DNA from 2 places in the Ensifer sp. ENS07 genome. Region 1 is predicted to be linked to the other one. Evidence: riboswitches for the same ligand, from Rfam matches in the RefSeq annotation. Region 1 holds a riboswitch; the other holds the start of a gene.
The links. A riboswitch is a leader RNA that binds a small molecule or an ion and turns the genes downstream of it on or off. The one in region 1 is predicted to bind thiamine pyrophosphate.
Positions count from the first base shown of each region.

Region 1 (4,209 bases):
GAAAATGGCCTCAGCGTCCTCGGCAGCCGCATCCGGCTCGAGCAGGTGCTGATCAACCTTTTGCAAAATGCCCTGGAAGCGCTCGGCACGCGCAGCGGCGCCGAGATCCGCGTGCGCTGCGAGGACGGTCCCTCGGGTACGGTTTTGCTCGTCGTTGCCGATAACGGCCCAGGCATTCCCCTGCACATCCACGAGGATCTGTTCACGCCGTTCAACACCTCGAAGGATGAAGGGCTCGGCCTCGGCCTTGCCATCTCCAAGGAGATCGTCGCCGACTATGGCGGCGATATCACCGTCGAAACCAGCGACAGGGGCACCGTCTTCACGGTTCGCCTGAAGAGGGCCTGAGCGATGCAGCCGACCGTCTATCTCGTCGACGACGACAACCACCTGCGCAAGGCGATGACGCAGACGCTGGAACTCGCCAGCCTCGCCGTTACCCCTTTTGCCAGCGCTGCCGAAGCGTTGAAGACGCTGGATGCGAATTTCGACGGAGTCGTCGTCAGCGATATCCGCATGCCGGGCATCGACGGCCTCGCCTTCTTCCGCCGCATCGAAGCTTTCGACGCGGATCTGCCGGTGATCCTGGTGACCGGCCATGGCGACATCCCGATGGCAGTGCAGGCGCTGCAGGATGGCGTCTACGACTTCATCCCCAAACCCTTTGCCGCCGACCGGCTGGTGCAGAGCGTGCATCGCGCGCTGGAAAAACGCCGGCTCGTGATGGAAAACCGCGCGCTGAAACGGGCCGCCGAGACGGCCGGCGACAGCCTGCCGCTGATCGGCCAGACGCCGGTCATGGAACGTTTGCGCCAGACGATCCGGCACATTGCCGATACCGATGTCGACGTGCTCGTCGCCGGCGAGACGGGCAGCGGCAAGGAGGTGGTGGCGACGCTGCTCCACAATTGGAGCCGACGCCGCAACGGCAACTTCGTGGCGCTGAATTGCGGGGCGCTGCCCGAAACGGTGATCGAAAGCGAACTCTTCGGCCACGAACAGGGCGCCTTCACCGGCGCCTTGAAGAAGCGCATCGGCCGGATCGAGCATGCGAGCGGCGGCACGCTGTTCCTCGACGAGATCGAGGCGATGCCACCGGCGACTCAAGTGAAGATGCTGCGCGTTCTGGAAGCGCGCGAAATCACGCCGCTTGGCACCAACCAGGTTCGTCCGGTCGATATCCGCGTCATCGCGGCTGCCAAAATCGATCTTGGCGACCCGGCGCAGCGCGGCGATTTCCGGGAAGACCTCTACTTTAGATTGAATGTCGTAACGCTGTCGATCCCACCGCTGCGCGAACGCCGAGACGATATCCCGCTGCTCTTCTCGCACTTCCTGACCCGGGCGGCCGAGCGCTTCAAGCGCGACGCGCCTGTGGTCACATCGGCCGTGCAGAGACATCTGATGACGCATGCCTGGCCGGGCAATGTGCGCGAGCTCTCGCACTTTGCAGAACGCGTGGCGCTTGGTGTCGAAGGTCCGCTGGGACAGCCGATTGCGCCCGCCGAACAGCCTGGATTTGCGCTCCCGGAACGGCTCGAACGCTACGAGGCGGAGATCCTGAAAGAGGTGTTGCGGGCTCAGCGCGGCGACGTCAAGGCGACGATCGAGGCGCTCGGCATTCCGCGCAAGACATTCTACGACAAGCTCCAGCGCCACGGCATCAACCGTGCCGATTACGCCGAGCGGGCCGCACCGGAAAAGGCCGGCCGCTAGCGTCAAACCCGAATCCGTCACCACACGCAATAGGTGCATCTTTGTCGGCAGGCGAATTCACGCTTGACGACCCGGGCCGATCGATGGCTATGATCTAGGCATTCACCAGGGGGGTCCCGCAAGGGGCTGAGATTCTGCTGGATGGCCGGCTTGCCGGCTGTGGCGCAGTGACCCGTTGAACCTGATCCAGTTCATACTGGCGTAGGGACGGTGCAGATATCGAAGCCAGGATTCCGTGCGTCCAGCATCTGGCGGAGCGTCTTTCATCTTTCCGGCATCAGAACTGGGTCTCCAATTGCAAACTTGGAGCCTCGTCATGAATATTGCCACCAAACCCGCAGCCCTCACGGTCACGCAAGGACCGCTTCCCGCCTCCCGCAAGATCCACAAGCCGGGCGTGCTTCATCCGGATATCCGCGTGCCGATGCGCGAGATTGCGCTCCACCCGACGTCGGGCGAGCAACCGGTTACGGTCTATGATTCCTCCGGCGCCTACACCGCCGACGACGCCGAGATCCGCATCGAGGACGGCCTGCCGCGGCTGCGCCGCAACTGGATCGTCGACCGCGGCGATGTGGAAACCTATGAGGGACGCGTGGTCCGCCCCGAGGACAACGGCTTTGTGAGCGGCGACAGGCTGACACCGACCTTCCCGTTCCAGCATGCGCCGCTGAAGGCCACGGGCGGCCGCGCAGTGACCCAGCTTGCCTATGCCCGCGCCGGCATCATCACGCCGGAAATGGAGTTCGTGGCGATCCGCGAAAATCTCGGCCGCGACGCGGCGCGTGCGAAAGTCCGCGACGGCGAGAGCTTCGGCGCCCACGTCCCCGATCACGTGACACCCGAATTCGTGCGCCAGGAAATTGCCAGCGGCCGCGCGATCCTGCCTGCCAACATCAACCATCCGGAATCCGAGCCGATGATCATCGGCCGTAATTTTCTGGTGAAGATCAATGCCAATATCGGCAACTCCGCCGTCACCTCGTCGATGGCGGAAGAGGTCGAAAAGATGGTCTGGGCGACGCGCTGGGGCGCCGACACCGTCATGGACCTTTCGACCGGCCGCAACATCCACAACATCCGCGAATGGATCATCCGCAACTCACCGGTTCCGATCGGCACCGTGCCGCTTTACCAGGCGCTGGAAAAGGTCAACGGCATTGCCGAGGACCTCACCTGGGAAGTCTATCGCGACACGCTGATCGAGCAGGCTGAACAGGGCGTCGACTATTTCACCATCCATGCCGGCGTCCGGCTGCACTACATCCCGCTCACCGTCGATCGCGTCACCGGCATCGTTTCGCGCGGCGGCTCGATCATGGCCAAGTGGTGTCTGCATCACCATCGCGAGAGCTTCCTTTACGAGCATTTCGAGGAAATCTGCGACATCTGCCGCGCCTATGACGTCTCCTTCTCGCTCGGCGACGGCCTGCGCCCCGGCTCGATCGCCGATGCCAACGACGCGGCACAATTCGCCGAACTCGAAACGCTCGGCGAGCTCACCAAGATCGCCTGGGCCAAGGATTGTCAGGTGATGATCGAAGGCCCCGGCCACGTGCCGATGCACAAGATCAAGGAGAACATGGACAAGCAACTCGCCGTCTGCGGCGAGGCGCCGTTCTACACACTCGGACCGCTGACGACGGACATTGCGCCCGGCTACGACCACATCACGTCGGGCATCGGCGCGGCGATGATCGGCTGGTTCGGCACCGCCATGCTCTGCTACGTCACGCCGAAGGAGCATCTGGGTCTTCCCGATCGCAACGACGTCAAGGTCGGCGTCATCACCTACAAGATCGCCGCCCATGCCGCCGATCTCGCCAAGGGCCATCCGGCCGCCCAGGTGCGCGACGACGCGCTGTCGCGCGCGCGCTTCGAATTCCGCTGGGAGGACCAGTTCAACCTCTCGCTCGACCCGGAGACGGCCCGTAACTTCCACGACGAGACACTGCCGAAGGAAGCGCACAAGGTCGCGCATTTCTGCTCCATGTGCGGCCCGAAATTCTGCTCGATGCGGATCTCGCACGACATCCGCGCAGAAGCGCAGAAGGAAGGCCTGGAGGCAATGGCCGCGAAATACCGCGAGGGCGGCGACCTCTATATGCCGGTGGAAGGGGCGGCTGGCGCGGCCGAGTAGACGACAGAGACTCGTTGAAGGGGCCAGTCACGGCCCCTTCAGTTCACTCAGGGCTGCGCCTCCCGCCTCGGAAGCGGAAGCGGCGATCGCCAAGGCTCTCCTCCTCCGTCATGCTTGGGCTTGAGCCGAGCATGACGGAGGGTGGGAGGCGCGCCAACGACCCCGTTCAATCAACAAACATGCAACGTCCTCTGTCCCTCTCGCGACGCCTCAGCGATGAGGGCGATCATCTGTATGTCGTGGCCGCCGCCAGAGGCCCGCACCTTGCGCTCCGTGTCGCCCGTCCCCCCAATAGCTTGTCCCCACATCGATTGAACGATATGCAAGGCGCACGCAAAAGTCGCTGTCGGCGA
Region 1 is NZ_JACVBE010000009.1:184,455-188,663, forward strand. Features, by position in the region: gene IB277_RS24825 (ATP-binding protein) at 1-348, shown strand, start outside; gene IB277_RS24830 (sigma-54 dependent transcriptional regulator) at 352-1,716, shown strand; TPP riboswitch at 1,814-1,942, shown strand; gene thiC (phosphomethylpyrimidine synthase ThiC) at 2,033-3,856, shown strand.

Region 2 (4,209 bases), on a different contig from region 1:
GTGCCATCACTCAGGCGCGCGATCCTTGACGCGCCATCGAAACGGCGCACAGTGCGGCCACCGGTCATGCCCTCTTCCGGCTCGGTCGCCAGATGACGAAGCAGGAGCAGCAGCAGGCCGGTCATGGCGATCTGCAGGGCTGACAGCGCGATCGCGCGCGGCGGATCGAAATCGAAACGCAGCGCCTGGTAGATCGCCACTTCGATTGTGCTGGCCGCAGGCCCGCCGCCGAGCGTCAGCACGAGGGTGAAGCTGGTGGCGCAGAGCATGAAGACGAGGCCGGCGGCACCCGGCAGGAGGCCGCGCAGCACGGGCCATTCGATGAAGCGAAAGAGTGCGCGTGACGGCATGCCGAGATTGGCGGCGCTGCGCCAGTATTCGGCGGGGATGCGCTCGAGCCCGGCCAGGAACAGGCGCGCTGCAAGCGGCATGTTGAAGAAGACGTGGGCAAGCAGGATGCCGAACAGGCCGTAAATGCTGACGGGCTGCGCGAGGCCGAGCCAGCGTAGGCCGGAATTGAGGAAACCCTGCCGCCCCCAGATCTCGATCAGCCCGAGTGCGCCAACCAGAACCGGCAGTCCGAGTGGCAGCGCCATCAAGCGCAGCAGCCAGATGCGGCCGGGGAACTGCGGTCGTCGCGCTAGCGCCCGGGCGACGGGGATGGCAAAGAGCACGGACAGCAACGTCGAGAGGGTCGCCTGCAGCAGCGTGAAGCGGGTGACGCGCCAGATGTAGGCGTCGAACAGCGCATCGTCGCTCGCGCCGCCCGTCTGGCTCAGCAAGGCGACGATCGCAAGACCGACGAAAAGGACGAAGACGCCGAGGCAGGCTGCCCCGGCGACCACTGTCATACGATTTTCGCGCAGTGCGAACAATCCGGCCTCAGTTCTTGCTCATGGCGGCAAGCCATTCGTCGATCCAGGCCTTGCGGTTCTTGGCGACGTCCTCCGAGGGCAGGAGGAAGGTGTTTTCCGGCTTGACCAGCTTATTGAAGGCGTCCGGCAGCGGCTCCTTGGTCGCTGCGACCGGCATCATCCAGTTCGTCGTCGGGATGATCGACTGGAAGTCCGGACCGGTCATGAAGGCGAGGAACTGCTTTGCCAGTTCCGGCTCCTTGGCGTTCTTGGTCATGCCGGCGACTTCGATCTGGATGTAGTGCCCTTCGGAGAAGGCAGCGGCCTGATAGCGCTCGGTGTTTTCCGCGACCATGTGGTAGGCCGGCGACGTGGTGTAGGACAGCACCATCGGCGCCTCGCCCTTGGTGAAGAGGCCATAGGCTTCCGACCAGCCGGGGGTGACGGTCAGAACGCGGTCCTTCAGCTTCGTCCAGGCGGCACCCGCCTCATCGCCATAGACGGCCTTGACCCAGAGCAGGAGGCCGAGGCCCGGCGTCGACGTACGCGGATCCTCGATGACGATCTTCTGCGACGGGTCGCCTTCTACCAGCTCCTTCAGGCTCTTCGGCGGCGTCTTCAGCGTCTCGGTGTCGTAGACGACGGCGAAGTGGCCGTAGTCATAGGGCAGGAACGTGTCGTCGGAGAAGTTGCCGGGAACGGTGACGCCGGTTGCCTCGACGCCGTGCGGCGCGAAGAAGCCCGTTGCCTTGGCTTCCGCAACGAGGTTGGTGTCGAGGCCAAGCACGATGTCGGCCTTGGAAGCCTCGCCTTCGAGCTTCAGGCGGGTGAGCAGCTCGACGCCGTCGGCCACGCCGACATAGTTGACCTTGCATTCGCAGGTCTTCTCGAAGGCTTCTGCGACCTTGGCGCCCGGGCCCCATTCGGTGATAAAGCTCTCATAGGTGTACACCGTCAGCGTCTTGTCGGCGGCGGTCGCGGCGCCGGAGAAAACAAGGCTCGCGGCCGTCGCAAGGGCTAGCCGGCTAAAGAATTTAAGTTGCGATGAATTGGACATGGCGAGGACCTCTCTCCCAAAGTTCGTTGTTGCATGGGAAAAGGGCGTATCGATCCGATCGCGTCTAATCCCTCCGCCGGTATGAGCCGGATCAGGTTCCGCGGGTTGGCGTTTTGACGCCTCTCAGCCTCCGGCCGCAATGCGGTCGGGAGGCACCCCGTTAGAGCGGCAAGAGATTTACCGCTGCCTCGGTCCCATGGCAAGCGATGTTTACGGCGAAGCAAGGGGACGCCTGGCCAGCACAATGGCTCGTGTTTGCGTATGCCGCCAACTGCGCTACACAACGGCAGCGAGGAGGAAATGTCATGCCCGATATGCTTGTTCGACTTTATGCCCTGCCGGCTGAACCTCAGTCGAAGCTTGGCCTTGGCATCAGCATTCGCCGCGCCATGGCGCCGGAGCGCCGCCTGGTCGTTTCCTGGATTGAAAAGACTTTCGGTGCCGGATGGGCGGGCGAGGCGGAAGCCGCCTTTTCCTCCACCCCGACGCGCATGCACGTCGCTGTCCATGACGAAAAGATCGTCGGCTTTTCCTGCCACGACGTAACGGCACTCGGCTTCTTCGGTCCGACCGGCGTCGACGAAAGCATGCGCGGGCAGGGGATCGGTGAGGCACTGTTGCTTGCAAGCCTCACGGCCATGCGCGAGGCCGGCTATGGCTACGCGATTATCGGCGGCGTCGGGCCGGCGAAGTTCTACGAGCGGGTGGCCGGCGCCGTCGAAATTCCGGATTCGACCCCCGGCATTTATGCCGGCATGCTTTTTCCCGATCCGGTGCCCGAGGGGCATTGATGGTCTGACCAAAATATCGAGAACCGCTCGTTCGACGGTTTTCTTCGTTTTCCTTCGGCGGTCCTTTGCGCTATGGGCTTTGCCATGGCTCGATCGACCTTCACCATTCTGCTTGGCGGCGCCCTTTCGCTGACCGACCGGCTGGCTCACCAGCTGGCCGCAAGTCGCTTCATTGCGGCTGACGGCGGCATGCGCCATGCCCGATTGCTCGGCATCGTGCCGGATGTCTGGGTCGGTGATTTCGACTCGACCGAGGAAGCCCTTCTTGCGGACTACGCCTCCGTCCCGCGCGAGCCCTATCCGGCGGCGAAGGCCGCGACGGACGGGGAGATCGCGGTCGAGGCGGCGCTGTCGCGTGGAGCCGATCGCCTGATTTTCGCCGGCGCCCTCGGCGGTACCCGCAGCGATCACGCCTTCATGCACCTGCTGCATGCCGTCGCCCTTGCCGAGCGTGGCCTTTCCGTGTTGATGACCTCGGGCGAGGAAGAGGCCTATCCGCTGCTGGCCGGCTCGCTCGACCTCGACCTACCCAAGGGCTGCCTCTTCTCGGTGCTCGGGTTGACCGAGCTTACCGGTCTTTCGATCGTCAATGCGCGCTATCCGCTCGACGATTTCACCTTGCCGTTCGGCTCGTCCCGAACCGTTTCCAACGTTGCGGAGGGTCCCCTTCGCTTCACTCTCCAGAGCGGTCGCGCCATTGTGCTCGCCCGCCCCTATGATCTTTCCGGAGCCTGAGCCTTGGCGCCTCCCATTCTGAAACTCGACGACATCTTCCTCACCTTCGGCGGCGCGCCGCTGCTAGCCGGCGCCAATTTTCAAGTCGAACCGGGCGACCGCATCTGTCTGGTCGGCCGCAACGGCTCGGGCAAGTCGACGCTGATGAAGATTGCCGCGGGCCTGGCCGAGGCGCAGTCGGGCGAAATCTTCCGCCATCCCTCCGCGACCATCCGCTATCTGCACCAGGCGCCGGATTTCGACGGCTACGACACGGTGCAGACCTATGCCGAGGCAGGACTCGGCCCGAGTGACGATCCCTATCGCGTCGCCTATCTGCTGCAGCACCTGGGGTTGACCGGCGAGGAAGACCCGAAGCGCCTTTCGGGCGGTGAGGCGCGTCGCGCGGCGCTTGCCCGTGTCATGGCGCCGGAGCCGGATATCCTGCTGCTCGACGAGCCGACCAACCATCTCGATCTGCCGACGATCGAATGGCTGGAAGACGAACTGATCCGCAGCCGTTCGGCGCTCGTTCTGATCTCGCACGACCGGCGCTTCCTGGAGAAGGTCTCGACCGCGACCGTCTGGCTCGACCGTGGCCAGTCGCGGCGGCTCGACCGCGGCTTTGCCCATTTCGAGGCTTGGCGTGACGAGGTGCTGGAGGCCGAGGAGCTGGAACAGCACAAGCTCGGCAAGGCGATCGAGCGCGAGGAACATTGGCTGCGCTACGGCGTGACCGCTCGACGCAAGCGCAACATGCGCCGCCTCGGTGAGCTGCAGACCATGCGGGCGA
Region 2 is NZ_JACVBE010000010.1:173,868-178,076, forward strand. Features, by position in the region: gene thiP (thiamine/thiamine pyrophosphate ABC transporter permease ThiP) at 1-875, opposite strand, end outside; gene thiB (thiamine ABC transporter substrate binding subunit) at 883-1,911, opposite strand; TPP riboswitch at 1,963-2,081, opposite strand; gene IB277_RS26035 (GNAT family N-acetyltransferase) at 2,217-2,702, shown strand; gene IB277_RS26040 (thiamine diphosphokinase) at 2,787-3,437, shown strand; gene IB277_RS26045 (ABC-F family ATP-binding cassette domain-containing protein) at 3,441-4,209, shown strand, end outside.
Region 2: linked by a shared signal. The riboswitch ahead of thiB (thiamine ABC transporter substrate binding subunit) and the one ahead of thiC (phosphomethylpyrimidine synthase ThiC) in region 1 are both predicted to bind thiamine pyrophosphate.